DNA from 3 places in the Streptomyces platensis genome. Region 2 is predicted to be linked to each of the others. Evidence: riboswitches for the same ligand, from Rfam matches in the RefSeq annotation. Region 2 holds a riboswitch; each other region holds the start of a gene.

Region 1 (9,449 bases), 3.1 Mb from region 2:
ACGCGCCCTCAAACTCAAGCCACGGGCCCGCATCGTGGCCCAGGCGCTGGTCGGCGCCGATCCGCACTTCCATCTGGACGGCCCCATCGACGCCACCCGCGCGGTGCTCGGCAAAGCCGGTATGTCCCTCAAGGACATCGACCTCGTCGAGATCAACGAGGCCTTCGCCTCCGTCGTGCTCTCCTGGGCGCAGGTCTTCGAGCAGGACCTGGAGAAGGTGAATGTGAACGGCGGCGCCATCGCCCTCGGCCACCCGGTCGGCGCCACCGGCGCCCGGCTCCTCACCACCGCACTCCACGAACTCGAACGCCGGGACAAGGAATTCGCCCTGATCACCATGTGCGCGGGCGGGGCACTGGCGACGGGGACGATCATTCAGCGGCTGTAGCGGAGAAGCGGCGGCCGCACGCTCGACCGCTGCGCGAAGGGGAGGAGGGCGTTCCGGCACCCCCTCCCCAACCTGAGGAAAACCACAGTTGAGTTGGGTGGAAACCCGCATTCTGCGAGGCGGGCGATCTCCGTACCGTCGACGACATGACGAACAGATCACCGCGGCAGCGCTCCTCTTCCTCTTCCTCCTCTTCCTCAACTTGCTCTCCTGCCTCCTCCGGCACTCTTGCCTACCGCGGCTACGCCCCCTCGATGACGGACGGCCCGGACCGCGCGGTCTCGGTGCTGTACGCCTCGGCAGGCCGCGCCGCCATCGCCCCCGACTACCTCGGCCTGGGCACCGGCCCCGGACGCCATCCGTACATGGACGCCCGGTCCTCCACCTCGGCCTCCCTCGACATGCTTCGCGCAGCACACACGGCCGCACGGGATCGCGGCGCCACCCTCGGCCGCACGGTGTCCCTCACCGGCTTCTCCCAGGGCGGACAGGTGGCCATGGCACTGGGCGGTGAGCTGAACCGCGGCGCCGACCGCCGGTTCCGCCTCGGCATGCTCGCCCCGGTCGGCGGGCCGTTCGACCTCGTCGGCGAGGAACTCCCCGGCATGTTCGACGGCCGTATCGACCCCCGGGCCGCCGTCTTCTACCTCTCCTTCTTCCTCACCGCCCAGAACCGTCTGCAGCCGCTCTACGACGACCCCGCCGAAGTGTTCCGCGCCCCCTACGCCGACCGGGTCGAGGACCTGTTCGACAGCGAGCATCCAGCGGAAGAGATCGCCGGCAAGCTGCCCGAACGCCTCGAAGACCTGCTGACGGACACCTGGTACCAAAAGCTCCGGCACCCTTCCGGGGCTCTGCTGGAAATGCTCCGCGCCAATGACCGCACCTGCGACTGGAAGCCGGGCCGAGATGTGCGAATAACCCTCTACTCCGCCACCGGCGACCGGGACGTCGCCATGGAGAACACCCGCAGCTGCGGCCGGCAGTTGGCCGACCACGGAGCCAAGGCCACGGTCGTGGACCAGGGTGCCGACGCCGACCACTACAAGTCATTCCTGCGCTCGGCGCCGTCCATCGCCCGCGCACTGCCGGCCGCCCGCTGATTCGGTTCTGGGGGTGAGAGGCGTCCGGCGAGACGACCGACGATCACCGACCCAGACAGGGGCAGGGGCACGGGCATGGGCATGGGCAGGGGCAGAGGGGAGGCAGGGGCCGGGGTCGGTCACCTCACCCGGGGCGACCTCACCGGGAGGCGGCTTCTCGGGGCGGATCGGGAGTGAAGGACGCGGGGACGTCGAAGGCCGCGCGGCGGGTGGCACGGCGCAGCGCTCTGAGGACGGTGCCCCCGAGCGTGCAGGTGAGGATCACGGTGACCAGGGCTCGGGGGAGGTCCCAACCGAGGGAGGTGGCAAGGCAGTAGGCGAGATAGCGGGCCAGGTTCTGGTCGAGCGGGTCGCCAGGGACGAAGGAGACCCCTGAGGTCAGGCCGGCGATATAGGGCCAGCCCTGGAGGTTCATGACCAGGCCGTAGAGGACGGCGGAGACGGCTCCGTAGGCGGCGAGCACGGCGAGTTCACCGCGGCCGCGCAGCCGGTCGGGCCCCGGCAGCAGGCCGGCGCCCATCGACACCCACCCCATCGTCAGCATCTGGAACGGCATCCACGGGCCGACACCGCCGGTCAGCAGTGCCGACGCGAACATCGCCACCGAACCCAGTACGAACCCGAACCCGGGCCCGAGCACCCGACCCGACAACACCATCAGGAAGAACATCGGCTCGATACCGGCGGTCCCCGCGCCCAGTGGGCGCATCGCGGCCCCGGCCGCGGCCAGGACGCCGAGCATGGCGATGGCCTTGGCGTCCAGGCCGGTGTCGGCGATGGTCGCCACGACAACGGCAAGCAGCATCGGCAGCAGCGCGGCGAACAGCCAGGGCGCGTCCTTGGAATGGGCGAGCCCGGAGGCGGAGTCGGCGAGCAGCGGCCAGCCGAAGGCCATCACGCCGATGGCCGAGATCAGGGCCAGCGCGGCGATGGAGCGTGGACCGAGCCGCACGGCACGGGCCTGGCGGCCGCCGCCGGGGCGGCCAGAGCTGGGGCCGGGGCTGCCGGGGCCGGAGCCGGAATCGGCGCCCGCCCTGGTGCGGCCGGGATCGGAGACGGGTTCGGAGCCGGAGCCGGGAGCAAAGTCGGTGCCGGGATCGGAGCCGGAGCCGGGGCTGGAGGCCGGCCCGAGGCCCTCCGGGCGGGGTGGGGGCACGGTCATGCGAGGGCCTCCAGGGCACGGGCCACCTGGGGAACCGTCAGCCAGGGCAGCGGGGCAAGGACCTTGGCGACCTGCGGGGCGAAGGAAGGAGAGGAGACCACGACCTCGTCGGTGGGACCGTCGGCGACGATCTCGCCGTCGGCGAGGATGACGACGCGGTGCGCCAGTTCGGCGGCGAGTTCCACGTCATGGGTGGCCAGGACGATGGCGTGGCCCTCGGCGGCCAGGGTGCGCAGCACCTCGATCAGACGGGCCTTGGCGGCGTAGTCCAGGCCGCGGGTGGGCTCGTCGAGAAGGAGCAGTGGTGGACGGGCGGTCAGCACGACCGCGAGGGCAAGGGCGAGCCGTTGGCCCTCGGACAGATCACGGGGGTGTACGGAATCCGGGACGTCCGGCAACAGCCGGGCGACCAGAGCCCGGCAGCTGCCGGCGGGGGCGCCCGCGTCCTGGTCGGCCGCGGTGCACTCGGCGGCGACCGTATCGGCGTAGAGGAGGTCACGAGGTTCCTGCGGGACCAGCCCGACATGCCGCAGGAGGTCCCGGGGGCTGGTGCGGTGCGGGACGGCGCCACCGACCCGCACCGTGCCGGACGACGGCTGATGCATTCCGACGAGGGTGGTGAGCAGGGTGGACTTCCCCGCGCCGTTACGTCCCATCAGAGCGACCGTCTCGCCACCCCGCACGGTCAGATCCACCCCGTGCAGCACCTCGGTCCGCCCCCGGCGCACACCGAGCCCCGAGACCTCCGCGGCAGCATCCGACGCTCCCGGCGTGACCTTTGGGCTCCTCCCCGGCACCTGCGGGGGGACTCCCGTCAGCTGCTCGCGCAGGGGTGCGGCCTTGCGGCGGGCGTCGCGGACGGAGAGCGGGAGCGGGGACCAGTGGGCGAGGCGGCCGAGGGCCACGACCGGGGGGTGGACGGGGGAGACGGCCATGATGTCGGCGGGGGTGCCCATGACCGGGGGCGCGCCTGGTGAGGGAAGGAGGATGACCTGGTCGGCGTACTGGACCACGCGCTCCAGCCGGTGTTCGGCCAGCAGGACCGTGGTGCCGAGGTCATGGACCAGCCGCTGGAGGACGGAGAGCACCTCTTCCGCGGCGGCGGGGTCGAGTGCGGAGGTCGGCTCGTCCAGGACCAGGACCTTGGGGTGCGTGGTGAGGACCGAGCCGATGGCCACCCGCTGCATCTGTCCGCCCGAGAGCGTGGTGATCGCGCGGTCGCGCAGCTCGGCCAGGCCCAGCAGATCGAGAGTCTCCTCGACACGGCGGCGCATCACCTCAGGGGGGAGGCCGAGCGATTCCATGCCGTAGGCGAGTTCGTCCTCGACGGTGTCCGTGACGAAGTGCGCCAGTGGGTCCTGGCCCACGGTGCCGACGACATCGGCCAGTTCGCGTGGTTTGTGGGTGCGGGTGTCCCGGCCGTCGACGGTGACCCGGCCGTGCAGGGTGCCGCCGGTGAAGTGCGGGACGAGGCCGCACACGGCGTTCAGGACGGTGGACTTGCCGACACCGGAGGGGCCGACCAGGAGACACAGTTCGCCCTCGGGGACGGTCAGGTCGACGCCCTGGACGGCGGGCGCCGTGGCATCGCCGTAGGTGACCGAGACCTGCTCGAACCGGATCACGGGGTGGGCTCCTTCGTACACGGATCGACATCAGAGGTACGGCGACGCTCACGGGACGCAGCACGGGATCCGGCCCGGTCCGTGCTCGCCGGGAGCGGGGCGACGAACGCGGGCAGCAGCCCCACGAGAACGGAAACGGCCGGCCAGAGAGGGAGAACGGGGGTGGTGAGCGGGACGGCGGGCGGATGCAGCGCGGCCGGCGCGTAGTCGTTCGCCCAGATCATCAGGGCGGCGACGGCCATGCCGGAGCCCGCGACCAGCCAGGCGCGGGTGCCCCACCGCTCGGGCCGGTAGCGGCTGCGCACCGAGCGGCGGCCACCGAGCCACAGCCCGGCGAGCGCCGCCGCCAGCCCGGCGAGCAGCAGCGGCAGCCCGTAGCCGCCGCCGGTGTCCCCCAACAAGCCGTAGGTTCCGGCGCAGACGCCGAGCAGCCCGCCGAGGGTGAGCACGGACGTGAGGCGGCGTACAGCGGGCGGTACTTGGGCGCTGCGGCCGTAGCCGCGTGCGTCCATGGCCGCGGCCAGCGCCACCGAGCGCTCCAGCGCGCCCTCCAGCACCGGCAGCCCGACCTGGAGGAGCGCCTTGAAGCCGCGGTCGGGGCGCCCGCGCAGCCGGCGGGCGGCGCGCAGCCGCTGGACGTCGGCGACCAGGTTCGGGGCGAAGGTCATCGCCACGACGACTGCGACGCCCGCCTCATAGAGCGCACCGGGCAGGGACTTCAGGAGCCGGGCCGGATTGGCGAGCGCGTTGGCGGCGCCCACACAGATGAGGAGAGTGGCCAGTTTGAGTCCGTCGTACAGGGCGAAGACCATGCCCTCCGCGGTGACCCGGCCGCCGATCCGGACGCCCTTCGCCCAGTCCGGCAGCGGTACTTCGGGCAACGTGACGAGGGTGTGCGTACCGGGGATCGGCGAGCCGAGGAAGAAGGCGAAGACCAGCCGGATGACGATCACGACCAGCCCGAGCTTGACGAAAGCGCCGTACGAGCGGGCCCACGGCGCGTCCGTACGACGCGCCGCGACGGCATACCCGGCCACCCCCACCAGCAGCCCCAGCAGCAGCGGGTTAGTGGTGCGGGAGGCCGCGGTGGCCAGGCCCAGCGCCCACAGCCACCAGGCGCCGGCGTGCAGCGCGGTGGTACGGGTCGCCTGCGGGGCGCTCATCCGCGTCGGCGGCGTGCCTGCCACACCGCTGCCGCACCCAGGGCCACGACGGCCGCGGCCCCGCCGAGCAGTCCGGCGGACGGCCCGCCGTCGCCGCTTCCACCGCCCCCGCCGTCCCCGTCGGCACGGTCCTCCGCCGCTCCCGCGGACGGCGCAGCGGAGGACGCGGACCCCTTCGCCCCGTCCTTCGACCCGTTCACCGCCTCCGCGCATCCCGCCTTCGGGTAGCCGGCGATGGCACACAGCAAGGCGTTGGCGTCGTAGCGCAGCGGCCGGGCGACCGCCGCCAGCGCCTCGCCCGCCGAGGCGTCCTCCGGCACCTGCGCACACTCCGTCCTGGCCTTCGGCGGCCGCTCGCCGCCGGGCGCGTCCGCCGCGGTGCCGAAGTCCAGCACGATGCCGATCCGCTTGCGGCCGTCCTTGGCCGGGGTGTCGCGGCAGATCGCGTCGAAGTCGGCGGCCGGGCGCGGCTTACCGGCCCCGGCGGAGTCCGCGCCGACGGTGAAGCGGAAGCCCTCGACCGCGCCGTCGGCCGGCCGCTGGGTGGCCGGCCCCTCGGTGGCATACGCCCAGGAGCCGCCCTTGCCGTCCCAGAACGACCAGTAGCGGTACTCCTGCGCCTGCGCGGGCCCGGCTGCCAGGCCGGTGACCGTACCGGCCAGCAGCACGGCGCCGGCGATCCTGGTACGCCGCATCAGAGCTGATTCTTCTTACGGCTGCTCAGCAGGAACCCGATACCGGCGCCGATGGCGAGGCCGACGCCGATGACCCACCACACCCCGATGCCGCCACCGTCCGCGGCGTCGTCGGCGTCCCTGGTGTCCTTCTGCGCCGCGGCGGCCGGCTTGGGGCCGGTGGCGTTGAGCGCGGCCACCAGGTCGGTGCCGCCGAAGGAGCGCGGGTCGGTGCCGGTGGCGTGCGCGGCCAGCACCAGCTGGGCGTACGCGGCGGGCCCGTTCTGCTTGGCCCAGTCCGTGGCGTTCTTTTCCAGCCACTTCAGCGGCTTCGCGGCAGCGGCACCGTGCCCGCCGGCCGCCAGCGCCACGACAGCGTCGGCGGTGTTGCCGACATCGGGCTGCTTCTCGGCGCCCGGCATCGCGGAGAGCAGATGCTGCCCGTTCTTGTCGAGCTGCGCGACGAGGTAGGCGCCACCGCCCGCCGCGGCCCGCTCCGGATCGTCCTTCTTCGCGTCCCCGCCGTCCTTGCAGCTCAGTGGCTTCACCGGGGTGTCCGACCGCTGGTCCGCGGGCGCCACGACAAAGCCCTTGCCGAGCGCTCCGGTCGCGGCCGCCGCGGTGGCGTCGGCGTTCGGGGCGGCACCCTTGAGCTGGAAGGTGAACGCGCCGCGCTCGCCCTCCTTCGCGTCACAGCCCAGCTGGAAGGTGAGCAGCCCGTCGTACGGGGTCTTGCCGCCCTTCTTCGAGGTCACCGACTGCGGCTTCTCGCCCGCCGCCGCGAGTGCGCCGATGACCACGGACGTGGAGTTGGCGTCGCTGGGCGAACCGGGCATCGAGCTCCAGCCGCCGTCGTCGTTCTGCACCGACTTCAGCCAGCCCACGGCCTTCTTCACGGTGTCGCTGTGCCCGCCGAGCGCGGCCAGCGCCTGCACCGCGGCGGCCGTCTGGTTGGTGTCCCGCATGGTCTTGGCGTCACAGGGCTTGCCGGGCTCGGCGCGGAAGGCGGTGAACGCGCCGTCGGCGCACTGCTGCCCGACCAGCCAGCGCACACCGGACGCGGCCGGCCGCACCCCCACCGTGTCCTGCGCCAGCAGCGCGAGCGACTGCCGCCACACCCCGTCGTACTGCGGATCCTTGGTGCCGTACAGGCCGTCCGGCAGCTTCTTGGGGGACGCGGACGCGTCGGCGGCGTCGGCGTACGCGGCGGGGGCAGCGGCCGCGCCCAGCACCGCCACGGCCGCCAGCGCCGTGGCGGCGCGGCGCGCCAGGAAGGCGACGGGGTGCGTCAGGGGGGCCTGGTGAGCCATGGAAGCCATGGGGGCCATCGGGTCGGTGCCTCTCGGGTCGGGTCGCGGCGATGGACGCAGCCGCGCTCGGCCGACCGCCCGCGCGACGATCCCCTTGGATCGCGGACGCGGTGGCACCGGGCTCAGCTCCGTATACCTCGACGGTGCCGCGCACCGGCCGTCCCTGTGGCGGACGGTTCCGGTGGCGGGAGCCTTGGTCGTGCCCCCTCGGGTGCTCCGGCTCGTACGGCCGTCCTTCCGGCCAGTCGGCGCGGTACGGGCGGGCCGTCCTCACGGTTGCGGGTCAGCGCCGGATTTCCACCGGCTTCCCCCGATCGGGTACGGATGAAGTTGTCCCGCACACCTTAACCGGCACCCGACGGGCGCTCGCTCGCACGTACGAGCCGACAAAATCCGGCACGAGCCGGGCGGAGCGGCGCGCGAGCCGCGCACGGGGCGGGCGCCCCGGCGCCGGGCACGGGCGGGATCCAGGCACGGGCGGGACGGACGGGAGCCTCGTACCGGCGGGACGGATGGGATCCGGGCACGAGCGGACCGGAAGCCGGTCACCGAACCGGCTGCCCACCGGCCGACCGTGCCCCGACCGTGCCCCCGACCGCGCCCCGGACTCCCCTCCCGCCCGCGGCCCCCGGCACACAGCGGCAACAAGCCGGACCAACCGGGACAGCGGCAACGCGAGAAGGCCGCCCCCTCACACCGCCTGATACCGCACCGGATCCGACCCCGGCACCCACTCCGCACGCCCCTGCTTCACCAGACGGCGCAGATGGGCCTCGGCCTCCGAGACAGCGATATTGCGGGAGCCGTAAGGGATCTGCTCCCACGGGCGGTTCCACTCCATGGCCATGGCGAGCTGCCAGACGGTGCGCGGTTCCTGGAGCAGGGTTTTGAGCTGGGCCAGCCGCTCTTCGTGGTGGGCGATGAGATCGCGCACCCGGCCGCCGGCGTCGGTGAAGGCGTGCTGGTGGGCGGGCAGTACCTCGGCGGGGGCGAGCCGGGCGACGCGTTCGAGGGAGTCGAGATAGTCGCCCAAGGGGTCGGCGTCCTCCCCGGAGCTCTCCATGCCGTGCGGGCCGGGCGGACTCCCCTCCGCGTCCGGGGCCTCGTACAGGCCGATGTGCGGGGTGATGCCGGGCAGGAGGTGGTCGCCGGAGAACAGCCGGCCGAAGCCGGGCGTCCGCGCCGAGGGGTGCTCCTCCTCCAGGTGGAGGCACACATGGCCGGGGGTGTGGCCGGGCGTCCAGATGGCGCGTACCCGGCGTCCCGGCAGGTCGAGAAGTTCGCCGGGGTCGATGCCGCGGTCCGGCAGCGCGGCCTGCCGACCGGGCAGTTTCCGGCCGTTCCCTGTGGCGCGGGCCTTCCGCAGGGGCGCCAGATGGTCGTCCGGTGCGCCCGCCGCCGTGAGCTTGGCGAGCAGGTAATCGAGCCACTGGCCCGGTTCGGCCGCGCGGGTGCGGCGGACCACCGCGGTGTCGGCGGCGTGCATCGCGATCCAGGCGCCGGAGGCCTCCCGGACCTTGGCGGACAGACCGTGGTGGTCGGGGTGGTGATGGGTGATCAGGACGCCGTGCAGGTCGGTGAGGGCGAACCCGCAGGCGGTGACGCCGGCGACGAGGGTGTCCCAGGAATCCGGGTCGTCCCAGCCGGTGTCGATGAGCACCGGCCCGCGGTCGGTCTCCAGGAGGTGGACGAGGGTGTGGCCGAGGGGGTTGTCCGGGATGGGAACGGCGATGCTCCACACCCCGCCCTTGTGGTCGGTCACCTGCGCGGTCATCCCGGTCCCCTCTCGGTGTGGCATACACCCGGTACCCGGCCTCACTATAACTAGAACTGGTTTCAAAGCGGCTTGAAGTATCCGGTCCGGCAGGGCGAGTTGGGATTCGGTCGGTGTCGTGGACTCCTCCAAGTAGAACTGGTATCAGTTCCTGAAGTGAGTGGCCTGATGCCTCGTCAGCAACCGCGCCCGAGGCACCTCGGCAACAGCAGCGAGCCGGCAACGACAGCGAACCGGCAACGACAGCGAA
Region 2 (9,449 bases):
CCCGGGTCCAGGAGGTTCTTGGTGCCGGTGGTGGCGGTGTGGGCCGCGGCGGCGTTCGTTTCCGGTGCGGTGGTCATTACTGGCAGGCCTCGCAGGACTCGGGGTTTTCCAGGGAGCAGGCGACCGCCTCGGGGTCGGTGGCCTGCTGCGGTACGGGCGCGGTCGCGGCGGCGCCACCGCGGGCGGACTGGGCGATCCGGGTCGCCGGCCGCGAACGCAGGTAGTACGTCGTCTTGATGCCGCGCTTCCAGGCGTAGGCGTACATCGAGCTGAGCTTGCCGATGGTCGGGGACGCCATGAACAGGTTCAGCGACTGGCTCTGGTCCAGGTACGGCGTACGGGCCGCGGCCATGTCGATCAGCGCGCGCTGCGGGATCTCCCAGGCGGTGCGGTACAGCGCCCGGATCTCCGCGGGGATCCACTCGACGTCCTGCACCGAGCCGTTGGCCTCGCGCAGCGCGTCCCGGGTCCGCGCGTCCCACAGCCCCAGCGCCTTGAGCTCCTCGATCAGATACGCGTTGACCTGGAGGAACTCACCGGACAGCGTCTCGCGCTTGAAGAGGTTGGAGACCTGCGGCTCGATGCACTCGTACACGCCCGCGATGGAGGCGATGGTGGCGGTCGGCGCGATGGCCAGCAGCAGCGAGTTGCGCATCCCGGTGGCGGCGATACGGGTGCGCAGCGCCGCCCAGCGGTCCGCCCAGCGGGGCTCGGCGTTCGGGTAGTGGTCCGGGTGCAACACGCCGCGGGCGGTGCGGGTCGCGGACCACGCCGGGTGCGGCCCGTGCCGCTCGGCGAGGTCGGCGGACGCCTCGTAGGCGGCGAGCATGATCCGCTCGGAGATACGGGTCGACAGCTCCTGCGCCTCGGGCGAGTCGAAGGGCAGCCGCAACCGGAAGAAGACGTCCTGGAGGCCCATCAGGCCCAGACCCACCGGGCGCCAGCGGGAGTTGGACGTCCCGGCCTGCTCGGTCGGGTAGAAGTTGATGTCCACCACGCGGTCGAGGAAGGTGACGGCCGTGCGGACGGTCGCGTCCAGCCGCTCCCAGTCCATCTCACCGTGGTCACCCAGGTGCGCGGCGAGGTTGACCGACCCCAGGTTGCAGACCGCGGTCTCCCCGTCGTTCGTCACCTCCAGGATCTCCGTGCACAGGTTGGACGAGTGCACGACCTGGCCCGGCTCGGCGGTCTGGTTGGCGGTGCGGTTGGCGGCGTCCTTGAACGTCATCCAGCCGTTGCCGGTCTGCGCCAGGGTGCGCATCATGCGGGAGTACAGCACCCGGGCCGGGATCTGCTTGAGCGCCCGGCCGTCGGCCTCCAGCTTCCGGTAGGCGGCGTCGAACTCGTCGCCCCACAGGTCCACCAGCTCCGGGGCGTCCGACGGCGAGAACAGCGACCAGTCGGCGTCCGCCTCCACCCGGCGCATGAACTCGTCCGGGATCCAGTGCGCGATGTTCAGGTTGTGCGTACGGCGCGCCTCCTCACCGGTGTTGTCGCGCAGCTCCAGGAACTCCTCGATGTCCGCGTGCCAGGTCTCCAGATAGACGCAGGCCGCGCCCTTGCGCCGGCCGCCCTGGTTCACGGCCGCGACCGAGGCGTCCAGGGTGCGCAGGAACGGCACGATGCCGTTGGAGTGCCCGTTGGTGCCGCGGATCAGCGAACCGCGGGCGCGGATGCGGGAGTACGAGAGGCCGATGCCGCCGGCGTGCTTGGAGAGCCGGGCGACCTGGTGGTAGCGGTCGTAGATCGAGTCCAGCTCGTCCAGCGGGGAGTCCAGCAGATAGCAGGACGACATCTGCGGGTGGCGGGTGCCGGAGTTGAACAGGGTGGGGGAGGAGGGCAGGTAGGACAGCGAGCTGGTGAGGCGGTAGAGCTCCGCCACGTCGTCCAGCGCACGCTCGCTGTGGTCCTCGGCGAGGCCGCAGGCCACCCGCAGCAGGAAGTGCTGCGGGGTCTCGATGACCTGACGGGTGGTGGGGTGCCGCAGCAGGTAGCGCGAGTGCAGGGTGCGCAGACCGAAGTACCCGAAGCGGTCGTCGGCGCCGTCGGCCAGCGCCCGGTCGACCAGCGCGTCCAGCCGGGCGGCGTGCGCCCGGACGAACTCCGCGGTCTCGTCGGCGATCAGCCCCTCGCGGTGGCCGACCTCGACGGAGGCGGAGAAGGCGACCGCCCCCTGTCCGGCCGCCTCCTCCGAGATCGCGAGGGTGAGCAGCCGCGCCGCGAGCTTGGAGTACTGCGGCTCGTCACCGATCAGACCGGCCGCGGCATCGGTGGCCAGCGACCGCAGTTCGGCCTCGTCGGAGCCGGCGTGCCGGCCGCGCAGGGCGGCGGCGGCCACCTTGCCGGGGTCGGTCGCGGTCAGGTCCTCGGTCAGCTGGGTCAGGGTGCGCAGCAGGGCGACACCCGGCCCGTCCTCGCCCGGACCGCCGTCGGCGGTACCGGGAGGCGTGGCCACCACGGGCGGCACGGCCTCGGCGTCTGACGCGGGCTCCGTTGGCGCGATGGTCACGCGATGCTCTCCCTCACTCGGCGGGGCCGGGAGGGGCGGGCGCGACGGGCGCACGCGAGCATGCGGCACCCCGTGACGGCAGGGGTGCGCGGGCACACCACGCGGCGTCCACCGGCCCAACCCTCGGGGCCCGGACGTATCGACGACCGCACCCCTTGCGGTGCGGACGTACCGTCGGCAGGTCCTCGGACTACACGGGCACGCGCCCAGGGCCGGTATCCGCCCGGCCGAGCGCGCTCCTACACCGTTGCGGGACAGTTCCGGATTCCCACCGGATTCCCCTGCGGCGACAGCGAGGACGAGCATACATGTGGGGGTGGCCCCTCAAGTGCACCCCCACATCTAGTGTGTCGTGAGTGATCACACAGTGTCTGTCAGTGGCCTCGGCTATCGTCGGAGGCGCGTTCCTGTTCCGTCCCGTGGAAGAAGGAGAAGGCCTCATGACCGCGCTCGCCGACCGTCCGCACATCATGGAGACCGAGCATTTCGAAGAGGCCGCCCGGATACTCGCCCGCCTGGAAGAAGGCGCGCGGTTGGAACTCATCGACGGGAAGGTCAAGAGCAAGGCGACGCCGGACGGGGATCACGGACGCATCATCCAGTGGCTGCTTCGCATCTGCATGCAGCACAGGCCGGAGCTCTTCCTCGATCCGAACCAGGGCCTGAAGGCGGAGACTTACCGAAAGGGCCGCCTCCGTCCGGACGCCTCCCTCGTGCCGTGCGACGCCTTTGTGGGCCAGGGGGAATGGGCAGACCCCGACCCGGTGCTCATGGTCGTCGAAGTCACCTCGCACGACTCGGACACCGACCAGCGCGACCGCGTGGAGAAGCCCCTCGCGTACGCGAAGACCGGTATCCCGCTCTATCTGTTGATCGACCGCCAGGAGTGCCGGATGGTCGTCCACAGCGAACCCGATGACGGCCGCTACGAGACCGTCCACACCGTGCCGTTCGGCAAAACGCTGCACCTCCCCGACCCCGTCGGCATCACGCTCGAAACCGAGCAGCTGAAGGACTGGGTGAACTGACCCGCCCGCACAGCAACGGGCCGCCGCGTCCCCGGGAGGGATGCGACGGCCCGGTGGCGGGCTTGGCTCAGTGCCCGGCCGGTGCCTCCGCCGTGGCGGGGGGCAGTTCGGCGGCGACGCCCGTGTCACCGGCGTCCGCCGTGTAGTCGGCGGGGCTGGTCTCGTCGATGCCCTCGGGGGCCTTGGCGGCCTTGAGGGCGAAGGTCAGGACGACGGTGACCACGACGTTCAGGACGAAGGCGGTCAGACCGATGTAGCCGATCTCACCGATACCGGGGATCTCCTTGCTGGAGCCGCCGAAGTGCTTCTGGGTCGGGCTGGCGACGCCGTAGGCCGCGAGCGTGCCGTAGAGCATGCCGACCGCCCAGCCGGCCAGCAGCGCCCAGCGGTGGAACCAGCGGGTGAAGAGGCCGCCGACCAGGGACGGCATGGTCTGGAGGATCCAGATGCCGCCCAGCAGCTGGAAGTTGATCGCGACGGTCTTGTCCATGGTGAGGACGAAGACCAGCGCGCCGACCTTCACCAGCAGCGAGACCAGCTTGGCGACCTTGTGTTCCTGCTCGGGCGTGGCGTCCGGCTTGAGGAAGTCCTTGTAGACGTTGCGGGTGAAGAGGTTGGCCGCGGCGATCGACATGATGGCCGCGGGCACCAGCGCGCCGATACCGATCGCGGCGAACGCCACGCCGGAGAACCAGCTCGGGAACATGTCCTCGAAGAGCTGCGGGATGGCCAGCTGCGGGTTGCCCTGGATGTCCGTGCCGGCCTTGATCGCCATGAAGCCGAGCAGCGCCAGCAGACCCAGCATGAGGGAGTACAGCGGCAGGATGGTGGTGTTGCGGCGGATCACATTGCGGCTGCGCGAGGACAGCGTCGCGGTGATCGAGTGCGGATACATGAAGAGCGCCAGCGCCGAGCCGAGCGCCAGGGTGGCGTACGCCCACTGGGCGTTGGGGCCGCTGACCAGCTCACCGCGCGGCTTGCCGGGGACGGCACCGGGCTGGGCCAGCGCCTTGCCGGCCGAGTCGAAGATCGAGTCGAAGCCGCCCAGCTTGATCGGGATGTAGATGATCGCCACCACGATGACGAGGTAGATCAGCCCGTCCTTGACGAACGCGATCAGCGCCGGCGCCCGCAGCCCCGAGGAGTAGGTGTACGCGGCCAGCACGGCGAACGCGATCAGCAGCGGCAGGTCCTTGACGAACCAGTTGGTGTTCTCCCCGCCGCCGATGCCCATCACGTCCAGGACGGCCTGGATGCCGACCAGTTGGAGGGCGATGTACGGCATCGTGGCCAGGATGCCGGTGAGCGCCACGGCCAGCGACAGGGCCTTGGAGCCGAAGCGGCCGCGGACGAAGTCGGAGGTGGTGACGTAGCCGTGCTTGTGCGAGACCGACCACAGGCGGGGGAGGAACGTGAAGATGAGGGGGTAGACCAGGATCGTGTACGGCACGGCGAAGAATCCGGCCGCGCCCGCCGCGTAGATCGCCGCCGGGACGGCCACGAACGTGTAGGCGGTGTAGAGGTCCCCGCCCAGCAGGAACCACGTCACCCAGGTGCCGAAACTGCGGCCGCCCAGCCCCCATTCGTCGAGGTTGGCGGACTGCTCGGCCTTGCGCCAGCGGGCGGCCAGGAAGCCCATGACCGTCACGGCCAGGAAGAAGAAGATGAAGACGGCCAGGGCGACGCCGTTGACGCCCTGGGTCTGGGAAGCGGCGAGCGCGCTCGTGGGAGTCACTGGTCCGCACCGCCCTTGCGGGCGCGCTGCTCACGCTGCACGAGCTTGTAGGCGAGCATGGTGAGCGCGGTCGAGATCAGCACCCACAGCATCTGGTACCAGTAGAAGAACGGGATCCCGATGAGGGTCGGCTCGATTTTGGCGTACGAGCTCACCCACAGCATCGCCACGAACGGAGCGATCAGGCAGAGCCCGGCCACCACACGCGTGGGCGTGACGACCTGTCTGCGAACCGGTGATGCGGCTGACTGGGTCATGACCGTGGCTCCGTCCCCTGGCTGTCTCCTGTGCGATCGGCTGGAAATCTATGGCAGGGCAGTGGTACGCGTCACTAGCTGTCCGCATATCGGTATCAAGAATCCACCCGGCCGCGACCTGCGCCGCTGCCCTTCCGGGCGTGGCAGGGCAGCGGGAAGGCCGGGCGGAACGCGCTCCGCCCGGCGCGGGTCGTGGGTCAGTCCGTGGGGCGCCGCAGCCGGGCGACGAACTTGTAGCGGTCGCCGCGGTAGACCGAGCGCACCCACTCCACCGGCTGCCCCTGCGCATCGAGCGAGTGCCGGGAGAGCATCAGCATCGGCAGTCCGACATCCGTGCCCAGCAGACCGGCCTCGCGCGGGGTGGCGAGGGAGGTCTCGATGGTCTCCTCGGCCTCCGCCAGCCGGACGTCGTACACCTCGGCCAGCGCGGTGTAGAGGGAGGTGTACTTGACGAGGTTCCGGCGCAGCGCGGGGAAGCGCTTCGCCGACAGATGGGTGGTCTCGATGGCCATCGGCTCACCGCTGGCCAGCCGCAGCCGTTCGATGCGCAGCACCCGGCCGCCGGTGGCGATGTCCAGCAGTCCGGCGAGCCGGTCGTCCGCCGTGACATAGCCGATGTCCAGCAGCTGGGAGGTCGGCTCCAGGCCCTGGGCCCGCATGTCCTCCGTATAGGAGGTCAGTTGCAGGGCCTGGGAAACCTTGGGCTTGGCGACAAAGGTGCCCTTGCCCTGGATGCGCTCCAGCCGGCCCTCGACGACCAGCTCCTGGAGGGCCTGACGCACCGTCGTGCGCGAGGTGTCGAACTCCGCGGCGAGGGTCCGTTCGGGCGGGACCGGGGTGCCGGGCGGCAGGGTCTCGGTGATTTCCAGCAAGTGCCGCTTGAGCCGGTAGTACTTGGGCACCCGTGCGGTCCGCGTGCCGCCGCTCTCGGTACTGCTGCCCCCGTCCGTGTCCATGACCCGCCTCTCCGACTCCTGTCGTGCTGCCGTCACCGGCGCCTCCGTACGTAGCGGCTCACATCGTGGCACGGGTGGGTTTCCCGCGCTCCCTTACAGGCCCCGGCCCGCCGGATGTCGGTCCGGTAACGGACCTGACAGCGACTCTTATACACCCTTGACACCCCTAAAGGTCTAGGCCAAGCTGCGGGCACTGGTCTAAACCATTAAAGACCACACACCCGGCCTTTGGGGGGAGAGCGCAATGAAGCGTGGACTCATGGCGGCGACGGCGGTCGCGGGAATGCTGGTGGGTGTCACTGCCTGTGGGTCCGGCGGCGGCACGAAGACGGGTGCGGACGGCTTCAAGGGCCAGAAGCTGACCGTCTGGGTGATGAATGGTTCGAATCCGGCGCAGTGGACCGAGCAGGTATCCGCGCAGTTCAAGAAGAAGACCGGCGCCACCGTCGAGTTCAAGGTCCAGCAGTGGAACGGCATTCAGCAGAAGCTGAGCACTGCCCTTTCCGAGGACACCCCGCCGGACGTCGTCGAAATCGGCAACACCCAGACCGCCGCCTATGCCAAGGCCGGTGCCCTGGCCGAAGTCGGCGATCTGAAGAAGGAGATCGGCGCCGACTGGAATGACGCCTTCAACAAGGCGTCGCTCGTGGACGGAAAGCAGTACGCGCTCCCGTGGTTCGCCGGAAACCGGGTGGTGATGTACAACAAGAAGATCTGGGCCGAGGCCGGGCTCAAGGGAACTCCCCGGACCCGCAGCGAGCTCTTCAAGGCCTTTGCCACCATCAAGAAGAAGACCGACGCCGAGCCGCTGTATCTCCCCGGCCAGAACTGGTACTTCTTCGATGGTCTGACCCTCGGCACCGGCGCCGACCTGGTGAAGCGGCAGGGCGGCAAGTGGGTCTCCAATCTCGGCGACCCCAAGGTCGCCAAGGCCATGGACATCTACAAGCAGTACCAGGCCTTCAGCACCGCCCCCAAGAACAAGGACGAGGCGACCCCGCAGCAGGCCGAGGTCTTCGCCAAGGGGCGTACCGGCGCCCTCATCGCCATGGGCTACGAGGCCGCCACCGCCCTCAAGGCCAATCCGAAGATGAAGAAGGACATCGGCTTCTTCACCATCCCCGGCGAGACCGAGGACAAGCCGGAGGGCGTTTTCCTCGGCGGCTCCAACTTCGCCGTCGCCGGAATGGGCAAGAACCAGGAACTCGCCAAGGAATTCCTGAAGGTCGCCCTCTCGAAGCAGAACGACCGGCAGATGGTGAAGGAATCCGGCTGGGCCCCGAAGTCCCCTGACCTGGCCGATGCCGCACAGGAGAATCCGGCCGTGGCGGCCGCCGCGCCCGCGGCGGAGAAGTCCGGGGGCACCACACCGCTGATTCCCCAGTGGGCCGCGGTGGAGAACATTCCCAACCCGATCAAGAGCTATATGACGGCCGTTCTGGGCGGTAAGTCCCCGGCCGATGCCGCCAAGGACATCGAGCCCGAGATCAACGCACGGCTCGCCAAGCAGTAACGGACGCCCGGGGGCGCGCCCACCAGGGCGGCGGGTGCCGGCCGGCCGCCCCCGGCCGGCACCCGGGCGCCGCGAACGCACCGAGTTCTGACGGGATACGCGGGATACGAGGGGGAGCAGGGCCCATGGCAGTGCAGCTCGACGGCGCGGTGGACCGGACCGCGCCGCGGACCGGCAAGGGCGGCGCACCGCCCACCCGGCGCGGCGGAGGCAGCCGGCGGCCCGCGCGCGGCGCCCCCTACCTCCTGCTGCTGCCGGCCCTGCTCGCGACCGCGGTCTTCCTGGGCTGGCCGATGGTCCGCAACCTGCTGCTCTCCTTCCAGAACCTCAATATGAAGGAGCTGATCCAGCACCTCACCGACTGGCGCGGAATCGGCAACTACCAGGAGATCCTGGGCAGCGAGCAGTTCTGGCGGGTCACCCTCCGCACCCTCGTCTTCACCGCGGTCAATGTCGTCCTGATCATGGCCCTCGGGGTGCTGATCGGCCTGCTGCTGGCGCGGCTCGGCACCACGATGCGCCTCGTGCTCTCCGGCGCGCTGGTGCTGGCCTGGGCGATGCCGGTGATCGCCGCCACCACCGTCTTCCAGTGGCTCTTCGACTCCCGCTACGGCGTCGTCAACTGGCTGCTCGACAAGCTCGGCCAACACGGCATGGCCCACTACGACTGGGTCGGCAGCCAGCTGTCGACGTTCTTCGTCATCACCGTACTGATCGTCTGGCAGTCGCTGCCCTTCGTGGCCCTCAACCTCTACGCGGCCACCACGACGATCCCCAGGGAGCTGTACGAAGCGGCCCGGATGGACGGCGCCGGCACCTGGAAGGTCTTCACCTCCGTCACCTTCCCCTTCCTCAAGCCGTTCTTCCTCGCGACGACGTTTCTGGAGGTCATCTGGGTCTTCAAGGCGTTCCCGCAGATCTTCGCCATCAACGAGGGCGGCCCCGACCGGCTCACCGAGACACTGCCGATCTACGCCTTCACCGAGGGCGTCGGCAACCTCCACTTCGGCATGGGCGCCGCGATCTCCCTGCTGACGATCGTGGTGCTGCTGGCCGTGACCGCGCACTACCTGCGGCTGACGGTCACCCAGGAACAGCAGGAGGAGAACGAGCAGTGAAGCACTCTCTCGCCGGCCGGGTCTGGCCGAACGCCACGGCGGCCGTGCTCGCCCTCGGCTTCCTCTTCCCGGTCTACTGGATGTTCAACACGGCCTTCAAGCCGACCCGGGACATCATCACCGAGGACCCCGTGTGGTTCCCCCTCCACGGCACCCTCGAACACTTCGCGACGGCCGTGCACGCCCCGGACTTCTGGATCCTGGCGGGCAATTCGGTCCTGGTGACCGTCCTGGCCGTCGGCCTGTCGCTGGTGATCGCCCTCTGCGGGGCGTTCGCCCTGACCCGGATGCGCTTCCGGGGCCGCAAGGGCATCCTGTTGACGTTCATGGTCG
Region 3 (9,449 bases), 3.7 Mb from region 2:
GACCAGCCCTCGCCCATCTTGTGCCAGGCGACGGTGCCGCCCTCACCGGACTCCCCGAGCACCTTCAGCGCCCGCTCCTCGCCGACCTTCCACTTCGCCGACTTCACGAACTGGAACACCCCGACCGGCCAGCCCTGGTTCCAGGCGCGCAGCGCCAGCCCGAAGGCGGCGGTGGACTTGCCCTTGCCCTGGCCGGTGTGGACGAACACCAGCGGACGGTTGCGACGCTGGCGGGTGGTGAGCCCGTCGTTCGGTACGACGGACGGCTGTCCCTGCGGCATTACGCGGCCTTCCTGTTGCCCTGCACGGTCCGTACGAGCGCGGAGACACTGTCCGCGCGCAGTTCGTCTAGGGTGATCGCGGTGCCCTGGAGCTCCCGGGCCAGCTCGCCCGCGAGACCCAGCCGCACCGGGCCCGCCTCACAGTCCACGACCACCGACGCGGTGCCCTCACCGGCCAGCAGCCGGGCGGCGCGGGCGGCCCGGACGACGGGCTCCGGGCCACCGGTCGCCCGGCCGTCGGTGACGACCACGAGCAGCGGCCGCCGCGAGGCATCCCGCATCCGCTCCACCCGCAGCACCTCATGGGCCCGCAGCAGGCCCTCGGACAGCGGCGTACGGCCGCCCGTCGGCAGCTGCTCCAGCCGTGCCGCGCCCGCCTCGACCGAGGAGGTCGGGGGCAGCGCCAGCTCGGCGCCGGTGCCGCGGAAGGTGATCAGGCCGATCTTGTCGCGCCGCTGGTAGGCGTCCAGCAGCAGCGAGAGCACCGCGCCCTTGACCGCGCTCATCCGCTTCCGCGCCGCCATCGAACCGGAGGCGTCCACGACGAACAGGACCAGATTGCCCTCCCGCCCCTCGCGGACCGCCTCGCGCAGATCGTCCCGGCGCACCACCAGTCCCCGCCCGGCGCGGCCGCGGGACCGCTGGTGCGGCGCCGCGGCCTGCACGGTCGCCGCCAGATGCAGCTTGCCCAGGGCGCCTTGGGGACGGCGGGCGCCGGTCGTCCGGCCGTGCGCGGTACGGGCCCGGGAGCGGCGGCCGTCCGCGCCCTCGCCCAGGCCCGGCACATCCAGCCGCCGGGTGCGGAACGGCTCGGTGGCCCCGACCGCCGCCTTCTCCCCGGCGGCGCCTCCCTGCGGCGCGCTCTCGGGCTCGGGCTGCTCGGAGGCCTGCGGTGCCTGCGGGGCCTCCCGCTCCTGCTGGTGGGGGAGTTCGGCCTCCGGCGGCAGTGGGGCCTCCTCCTGCCCGCCGTCCTGCGGCGGCTGTCCGCCGCCCTCCGGACCGCCGCCGTCCGGGCCGCCCCGGTCGGGACCGCCGTCCGGACCGTCCGGCTCCGGATCGTCGTCGCCGCCCGTGCCCTCGTCCGCCCCGAACTCCTCCAGCGTCTGGTCGAGTTTGTCCTCGTCCAGGCCGGGGGCGTCGAAGGGATTGCGGCGCCGGCGGTGCGGCAGCGCCAGCAGCGCCGCCTGCCGCACGTCCTCCTCCAGGACGTCCGTCCGCCCCGCCCAGGCGGCCAGCGCGGTGGCGGTGCGCGCCATCACGATGTCCGCGCGCATCCCGTCCACCTCGAACGCGGCACAGGTCGCGGCGATCTGCCGGAGCGCCGCATCGCCCAGCGTCACCCGCGGCAGCAGCTCCCGGGCCGCGGCGATCCGCCCGCGCAGCGCGTCCTCCTCGGCCGCCCAGTCCGCCGCGAAACCGGCCGGATCGGCGTCGTAGGCCAGCCGGCGCCGGACGACCGTCACCCGCTCGTCGGGCTCGCGGGAGGCGGCGACCTCGACCGTGAGCCCGAACCGGTCCAGCAACTGCGGCCGCAGCTCGCCCTCTTCGGGGTTCATCGTCCCGACGAGCAGGAAGCGGGCCGCGTGCCGTACGGAGACCCCCTCGCGCTCGACGTACGAGGCACCCATGGCGGCCGCGTCCAGCAGCAGGTCCACGAGGTGGTCATGGAGCAGATTGACCTCGTCGACGTACAGGATGCCGCGGTGCGCGTCCGCCAGCAGGCCCGGCTCGAAGGCCTTCACGCCCTCCGACAGCGCCCGCTCGATGTCCAGCGCGCCGACCAGCCGGTCCTCGGAGGCGCCGACGGGGAGTTCGACCATCCGCGTCGGGCGCTCCTCGACGGCGCCGGTCTCGTGCGGCCCGTCGGGACAGCCCGGGTCGGGCGCGTCCGGGGCGCAGGCGAAGCGGCAGCCGCCGACCACGTCCACCGCCGGCATCAGCGCCGACAGCGCCCGGACGGCGGTGCTCTTGGCGGTGCCCTTCTCGCCTCGGACCAGCACGCCGCCCACCGCGGGGCTCACCGCGTTCAGCAGCAGCGCGAGCCGCAGATCGTCCATCCCGACCACCGCGGTGAAGGGGTACTGCGGGGTCGTGTTGTGCGCGGTCGTCATGCTGTGTCGTCCTCCATGTCGCCGTCGAACTCCGGATTCGTCGTGTGCGTACCCCTCATGGCGCCCCCGGAGGCACGAACGGCAGTCCCTCCGGCACCCCTTCCTCCAGCAGCCGCAACAGCGCGGCGGTGTCCGCGTGCTCCTCGATCAGATCGCCCAGCCGGTCCAGCTGCTCCTCGCGCAGCACGCCGAAACGGGTGTCGGGGGCCGGGACGAAGGCCCGGCCCGCGTCCGCCGCGACCCGCCGCAGGAAGGCCCGGCGGAAGCCGTCGCTCTCCAGGGAGCCGTGCCAGTGCGTGCCCCATACGGAGCCGGTCCGGCAGCCGTCCAGGAACTGTTCCTCTCCGCCGGTCACTTCGGCGACCCCGTGGTGGATCTCGTAGCCCTCCACCGGCTCGCCCAGCGCCTCGCCGGCCGGCCGCGCGAGCGTCTTCTCCGCCGCGAACCGCACCCGTACGGGCAGCAGCCCCAGCCCGTCGACCACGCCCGCCTTCGACTCGACCTCGTCCTCGATGCGCTCGCCCAGCATCTGGAAGCCGCCGCAGATGCCCAGCACCGGGCGCCCCCCGGCGGCCCGCCGGGCGATCGCGTCCGCCAGGCCGCGCTCCCGCAGCCATGCCAGCGCCCGTACGGTGCCCCGGGTCCCCGGCAGCACCACCAGGTCGGCGTCGGCCAGCTCCTCGGGCCGGTCCACGAACCGCACCACCACGCCCGGTTCGGCGGCCAGCGCGTCCACGTCCGTGAAGTTCGACATCAGCGGGACGGCACAGACCGCCACCCGCAGCACATCCGCCCCGTGCGGTGGTGCCACCACGCTCTCGCGCACCGCGCCGCGCAGCGAGACCCGCAGACCGTCCTCCTCGTCGATGCCGAGCCCGTGCGCGAAGGGCAGCACGCCCAGCGTCTGCCGCCCCGTGAGGCCGCGCAGCATCGCAAGGCCCGGCTCCAGCAGCGTCACATCGCCCCGGAACTTGTTGACCATGTACCCCGCGATCAGCGCCTGGTCCTCCTTGGACAGCAGAGCGGTGGTGCCGAAGAACGAGGCGAACACCCCGCCGCGGTCGATGTCACCGACCACCACCGCCGGGATACGGGCGGCCCGTGCGAGGCCCATGTTCACGATGTCGGTACGCCGCAGATTGATCTCGGCGGGACTGCCGGCGCCCTCACAGATCACCGCGTCATGGGTACGCCGCAGCTCCTGGAGGCAGTCGGTCACCGTCCCGAGCAACTGCTCCCGGCGGCCCGCGTACTGCGCCTCCCCTGGGGACGTCCCCCCGAAGTACCCCCGGGCGCTGAGCTCGCCCACCGGCTTCCCCAGCAGCACCACCTGGCTGCTGCGGTCACTGCCCGGCTTGAGCAGGACGGGGTTCATCAGCGCGGTCGGCTCCACCCGCGCCGCGGCGGCCTGCATCGCCTGGGCCCGTCCGATCTCCGCGCCCTCGCGCGTGACGAACGAATTCAGCGACATGTTCTGTGCCTTGAAGGGCGCCACCCGGACGCCCTGCCGGACCAGCCAGCGGCAGATCCCGGCCGTCACCACGCTCTTACCGGCGTCGGACGTCGTCCCGGCCACCAACAGGCCACCGCCGACCACCCCGCCGGCTGCCTTCAACCGCCCGTTCACCGGGTCCTCCTCCTGCGCTTCGGGTCACTACACCCGCCCACCCGCTCCGGGTCACTACACCCGCCCACCCCCCGAAGGGGGGTGGGCGGCGGGGAAAAAACGGACGGCCTCATACCGGCCCCGCCTCACGCCCGCGGACCGAGCCCGCCACCCGCCCGCGCCCCCCGGCCCCCCGAGCCGCCGCAGTCACCGCTCCCCGAGCCGCCGCTCTCCGAGCCGCCGCCGCCCGCGCAGCGCCGACCGCCGCCCGCGCCGCCACCGTCGTCACCAGTGCCAGCACGTTCACCCTGCGGGAGAGCCGCACCGCCCGTTCGATGTCCGGCACCGCCACCGGCGGCGCCGCGCCGTTGAGCACCGGACGGTCCTCCACCCGCCCGCCGTACGCCAGCCTGCCGCCCAGCCGTACGCCCAGCGCACCCGCGAACGACGCCTCCACCGGGCCCGCGTTGGGGCTCGGATGCGCACCGCCGTCCGCCCGCCAGGCCCGCAGCGCACCGCGCCGGTCGGGGCCCGCGAGCACGGTCAGCGCGGCGGTCAGCCGGGAGCCGGGCCAGCCGGCGAGATCGTCGAGCCGGGCCGCGGCCCAGCCGAAACGGCGGTAGCGCGGCGACTTGTGCCCCACCATCGCGTCCAGGGTGTTCACCGCGCGGAACGCCACCAGGCCGGGCACTCCGCCCAACGCGCCCCATACCAGGGCGCCGACCACCGCGTCGGAGGTGTTCTCGGCGACGGACTCCACCACCGCACGGGCCATCTGCGGCCCGTCCAGCGCCTGCGGATCGCGCCCGCACAGATGCGGCAGCCGCTCCCGTGCCACGTCCAGATCACCCGCCGTCAGCGCCCCGCCGACGGCCCGCGCCTCCCGGCCCAGCGAGGTGCCGCCCAGCACGGCCCAGACCGTCGCCGCGGTCAGCGCGATCCCGGCGCCACCACGGAGCGACAGCGGAGCAGCGGGAGCGCCGCCCCGCACGGCGCGCTGCAGCAGCGCGGCACCGGCGGCGGCCCCGCCCGCACACAGCACGGCATGAGCCGCCCCGTAACCGCGGTGGTCGCGCCACAGCCGGCGCTCGACGGCACCCGCGGCCCGGCCGAACGCGGCCACCGGATGGCCGCGCCGCGGATCCGCCGCGATCAGGTCGCCGAGAAAGCCGAGGGCCGCGCCGTACACATATCCCGCGTGTTCGCCGCGCATCGGGTCAGACCGCCGTGCGGGCGCGTCCGTGACGTCCCGCCCGGGCCCGAAGGAGCCCTGCGGCAGCGGGCAGTGGAGATCTCAAGGGGCGGCCGGGCATGGCGGTATGTCCTCACTCAGGGTCCGCGCCCTGGCTCGACGTGACGGCGACCAGAGTCTCCTGGCTCCCGGATCGGCGTGTCCTCCGGCCTTCCAGTCCCGCGTACGTCATCCGACGTATGCGAGGCGGACCGTGGCCTTCGCTGGAGGAACGCTCCCCGGTGACAGTGGCGGGACCGCGCCGGATTCGCACCGGACTTCCTCTGCTGTCGCCGATTGGCTCCGGCAGTCCACCACGCCCCGCGAACGCCGTCAACTCACCCTTGACCTGCGACGCTGCCCTGTGGCAGGCGCTGTGGTGCACGCCACAGCGTGGCTGAGGGGTCACGGACGGTTGCCCGCACACCTGATCCCGCGTCACTATCTGGTGCACGGCGGCGAAGGGGCCGCCGGAAGGGGGCCGGGGGATGCCGCAGCGCGCTGACCGACATGAGATCCGTATCAGGATCACGGGCACGAACAATCCTGAGCAGGACGTCGAGGACCTCAAGGCGTGGCTGGAGCGCGAGCCCTGGCTGAACCGGCGGTCGCACGAGTGGGAACTGAGGCCGGCGGGGGAGCGCGACGACGGCCCCGGCGACATGGCCATCGGCGTCGACGACCTGATCCTGGTCGTGGTCGGCGCGGTCGCCGCCGAGATCACCAAGAGCATGGGTATCGCCCTGCGCGAGTGGCTGCGCCGCCGCAGGGAGGAACGCGACACCGGCGAACGGCCCGCCGTGGCGGTCGGCGGCGGGGACGGCGAACTGCGCGCACTGGGCGAGCCGGGACCGGGCGCCGCGGCCCCCGAACGCCCCGATCCCGGCAGCCCGGCGAGCGGGGGCACCAGCACCGCCGGGGACTGAGCCGGATGTCCGAATACGACGCACGGGGCAAGGTCAACCGGGCGCTGCTGATCTGCGTCGACGACTACCGGCATCTGCGGCCGCTGCCCGCGGTGCGGGACAACCCCGGGGAACTCGAACGCGTCCTGCTGGCCCCCGGCACCGACCTCTTCACCAAGGGCGAGGTCGTCATCTGCCGGCCCCAGGAGCCCTGGGAGGTCGAACAGGCCCTGGACGCCGTCACCCAGGAGGCCCGCGGGCTGCTGCTGGTGTACTTCTCCGGCCACGGCCGGGTGGGGCGGGACGGCGGCAATCTCCAGCTCATGGTCGGTGCCTCGGAACGGCGGCACAAAACCGTCTCCTGGCAGGACACGGTGCTGTCCTACCTGGACAACGCGCGGGCCGACCGGATCGTGATCGTCCTGGAGTGCTGTTACGCCGGCAACGCCGGGGAGGCCTTCCACGCCTGCCGCACCCCCACCTCGCTGCTGATGGCCGCACAGCCCAACCGCCGGATCTTCAGCGGCGAGGAGCCCACCGGCGGCAGTGTCTTCACCCGCGCCCTGCGGCAGATCCTGGAACAGGGCATCCCCGGCAAGCGGTTCGTCACCTTCGAGGACCTCGTCCGGGAGCTGCGGGCCCAACTGGCCGGCGAGCGGACCCCGATGGGCGACGTCTGGGAGCCCCGCTCGGCCAAGCAGAACACCGTCGACGACGTCATCCTGTCCTTCGCCACCCCCGGGATCCGGCCGCCCACCCCGCTGCGGATCCGCTTACGGCGCCGGCTGAACACCTCCTTCCGGCACTGGTTCCGGATCCTGATGGTGCTGGCGATCATCGCCGTACCGGCCACCGCGGGCATCGTCCTGCTGAACCTCCCGGGCGCGGCCGTAGCCTGCCCGCCCGCCCTCGAACTGCGGCTGCTCACCACCCCCGAGGCCGAACCCGCGCTGCGCCAGGCGGCCTTCGACTACGAGATGTCCGCCGCCAACACCCGGCCCCTCAGCGGTGAGGGCGACCTCCCCGACGGCTGCCGGCGCGCCCAGATCACCGTCTACTCCGCCGCCAAGGACCAGGTCGACCAGGGCTTCGCCGCCGCCGGCCGCTGGCAGGGCGAGGCCCACGGCACCGGCAAGGACGGGCCGGACGACAAGGGCATCGACCCCCTCTACCGGCCCGGACCCCAGCCCGACATCTGGATCCCCGAATCCACCGCCGACTACTACGAGGCCCGCCGCGGGATGCCCGCCAAGGGCTCCCCGGCGACCCTGCACTACAGCGCCCCGGTCGCCTACACGCCGCTGGTCGTCGGCATCCCGGCACACCGCCGGCTGGACGACGTCGAACCGGCCGGCGCCTCCTGGCGGGAACTGCTCACCGGCACCGACCGCACCCACCGCGACCTCCGGCTGCTGCGCCCGAGCCCGGTGCTCTCCGGCACCGGACTGCTGCACACCCTCGGCCTCTACCTCGCCCACGACGGCTCGGACGCCGCCTCCTCCGGCGCGCCCGACCTCACCCTCGCCCGGCACGCCGAGGAGCGGCTGTCCGCCCCCGGCAGCCAGTACGCGGGCAGCACCGAACTGCTGTGTTCGCTGCGCCCCGACGCGGACGCCGCCGGCTCCGTCGACCGTACCCGGTCCGCGCCCCTGGTCTCGGAGAAGTCCCTCGCCGACTACAACCTCGGCCGGGCCACCGGCAGTTGCCCGGCCCTGGACGCCCCGCTCCCGCTCCGCGACCGCTACGTCGCCTACTACCCCCGGCACGTCCCCGCCCTCGACCACCCCCTGATCCGGGTCGACTGGCACGGCACCAGGGACGCCACCCCACGGCAGGCCGCCGTGGCGGGCTTCGCGACCTGGCTGCGCGCCGCGGACGGCGGCCAGCGCACCCTCACCGCCCAGGGCTACCGCGGTGTGCACGGCACCGGCCCGGGAGCGGGCTCACCGCTGCTCGACAGCCGCGCGGACATCAGCCTCCTCGCCCCCACCGTCGCCTTCACAGCGGGCCCGGACCAGGTGTCCCAGGTGCTGGACGGCTACGACAAGGCCCAGAAGTCCAGCCAGGTGCTGATCCTCCTCGACACCTCCACCTCCATGGCCGACGGCGGCCGGCTGCCGACCGCCGTGCGCGCGGCCGGGCGCGTCCTGGAGATGGTCGGCGCACGCCACACCTACGGCCTGTGGGCCTTCCCGGACCGTGCGCACCCCACCGACGCCGACGCGGTGCGCGAGCTCGTCCGGCCCGGCAGCGCCGACCCGGCACCGGGCCGGGCCGCGCTGAACCGGATCGCGGGCGGCGAACTCGTCGACCACGGCGCCGCGATGGAGGAGGCGCTGACCCGCGCGGTGCGCCGGATGAAGAAGTCCCCGGCCACCAACAAAGCCATCGTGCTGATCCTCGACCAGGACGACGGCGCGGGCCCGGAGCGCGCGGCGGGCGTGGAGCGGACCCTCGGCACCCTCGTGGAGGAGGGCCCCGAAGTGCCCGTCCTGGTGCTGGCGCTGGGCAAGAACGGCTGTGACACCTTCGCCCTCCAGCGGCTGGCCGACGCCTCCCACGGCCAGTGTGTGCCCGGCGGCCCGCAGGCCGTCGACACCCTGGCCGGCCGGATCGCCTCCATCGGCACGGCCACGAAGGGGGACCGATGACCGCGCCACGCACCGCCGCACCCGCCGCCCTGGCCTGTCTCGCCCTGACGCTCGCGGCGAGCGGCTGCACGCCGGGGGAGCAACTCGTTCCGGAGAAGGGCGCGATCGTCCTCGCCACCGGCAGCGACCTCAGCAGCTCGGGCGTCCGCCAGGACCTGATCCACGACTGGGAGCGGCGCACCGGCCGTACGGTCCGGATCGTCAAACTCCCGGACACCGCCGACGGCCAGCGCAGCCAGCTGCTGGCGGCGGGCCAGTCCGGCAGCGGCGGCTACGACGTGCTCAACCTCGATGTCGCCTGGACCGCGGAGTTCGCCGAGGCGGGCGTGATCCGGCCCTGGGCCACGGCCCTGGACGGCGACTTCCTCGACAGCGTGGCCAAGACGGTGGAGTACGACGGCAAGGTGTGGGGGGTGCCCTTCAACACCGACGCCGGGCTGCTCTACTACCGCAAGGACATCCTGCGCGCGTACGGCCACGGCGCCCCGTCCAACTGGGGCGAGCTGAAGGACGTGGCGACCGAGGTGGCGCAGGACTACAACCGCGAGGCCGCCCGGGACGCCGCCACCGGCCACAAGAAGCAGCGGCCCAGGATGTACGGCATGGTCGCCCAACTGCGGCCCTACGAGGGGCTGACCGTCAACACCCTGGAGTCGGCCTGGGT

Evidence for each region. Region 2 has a riboswitch for cobalamin ahead of CP981_RS26000 (ribonucleoside-diphosphate reductase subunit alpha). Riboswitches for the same ligand answer to the same signal wherever they lie in the genome.
Region 1: it holds a riboswitch for cobalamin, as region 2 does, so the genes downstream of both, CP981_RS11755 (SCO2321 family membrane protein) here and CP981_RS26000 (ribonucleoside-diphosphate reductase subunit alpha) in region 2, are expected to answer to the same signal.
Region 3: it holds a riboswitch for cobalamin, as region 2 does, so the genes downstream of both, CP981_RS09305 (cobalamin biosynthesis protein) here and CP981_RS26000 (ribonucleoside-diphosphate reductase subunit alpha) in region 2, are expected to answer to the same signal.

Annotation. Positions count from the first base shown of each region.
Region 1 covers NZ_CP023691.1:2,698,493-2,707,941, reverse strand. Annotated here, with positions in the region: gene CP981_RS11790 (steroid 3-ketoacyl-CoA thiolase) at 1-388, shown strand, start outside; gene CP981_RS11785 (alpha/beta fold hydrolase) at 535-1,491, shown strand; gene CP981_RS11780 (ECF transporter S component) at 1,631-2,653, opposite strand; gene CP981_RS11770 (ABC transporter ATP-binding protein) at 2,650-4,278, opposite strand; gene CP981_RS11765 (CbiQ family ECF transporter T component) at 4,275-5,441, opposite strand; gene CP981_RS11760 (SCO2322 family protein) at 5,438-6,136, opposite strand; gene CP981_RS11755 (SCO2321 family membrane protein) at 6,136-7,443, opposite strand; cobalamin riboswitch at 7,667-7,787, opposite strand; gene CP981_RS11750 (Strvi_7410 family MBL fold metallo-hydrolase) at 8,117-9,199, opposite strand.
Region 2 covers NZ_CP023691.1:5,841,760-5,851,208, forward strand. Annotated here, with positions in the region: gene CP981_RS25995 (ribonucleotide-diphosphate reductase subunit beta) at 1-77, opposite strand, end outside; gene CP981_RS26000 (ribonucleoside-diphosphate reductase subunit alpha) at 77-2,509, opposite strand; cobalamin riboswitch at 2,669-2,821, opposite strand; gene CP981_RS26005 (Uma2 family endonuclease) at 2,950-3,537, shown strand; gene mctP (monocarboxylate uptake permease MctP) at 3,605-5,272, opposite strand; gene CP981_RS26015 (DUF3311 domain-containing protein) at 5,269-5,529, opposite strand; gene CP981_RS26020 (GntR family transcriptional regulator) at 5,727-6,485, opposite strand; gene CP981_RS26025 (extracellular solute-binding protein) at 6,730-7,998, shown strand; gene CP981_RS26030 (carbohydrate ABC transporter permease) at 8,124-9,116, shown strand; gene CP981_RS26035 (carbohydrate ABC transporter permease) at 9,113-9,449, shown strand, end outside.
Region 3 covers NZ_CP023691.1:2,142,147-2,151,595, reverse strand. Annotated here, with positions in the region: gene cobO (cob(I)yrinic acid a,c-diamide adenosyltransferase) at 1-281, opposite strand, end outside; gene CP981_RS09315 (putative cobaltochelatase) at 281-2,392, opposite strand; gene CP981_RS09310 (cobyric acid synthase) at 2,448-4,019, opposite strand; gene CP981_RS09305 (cobalamin biosynthesis protein) at 4,129-5,211, opposite strand; cobalamin riboswitch at 5,365-5,514, opposite strand; gene CP981_RS09300 (hypothetical protein) at 5,718-6,155, shown strand; gene CP981_RS09295 (caspase family protein) at 6,161-8,785, shown strand; gene CP981_RS09290 (extracellular solute-binding protein) at 8,782-9,449, shown strand, end outside.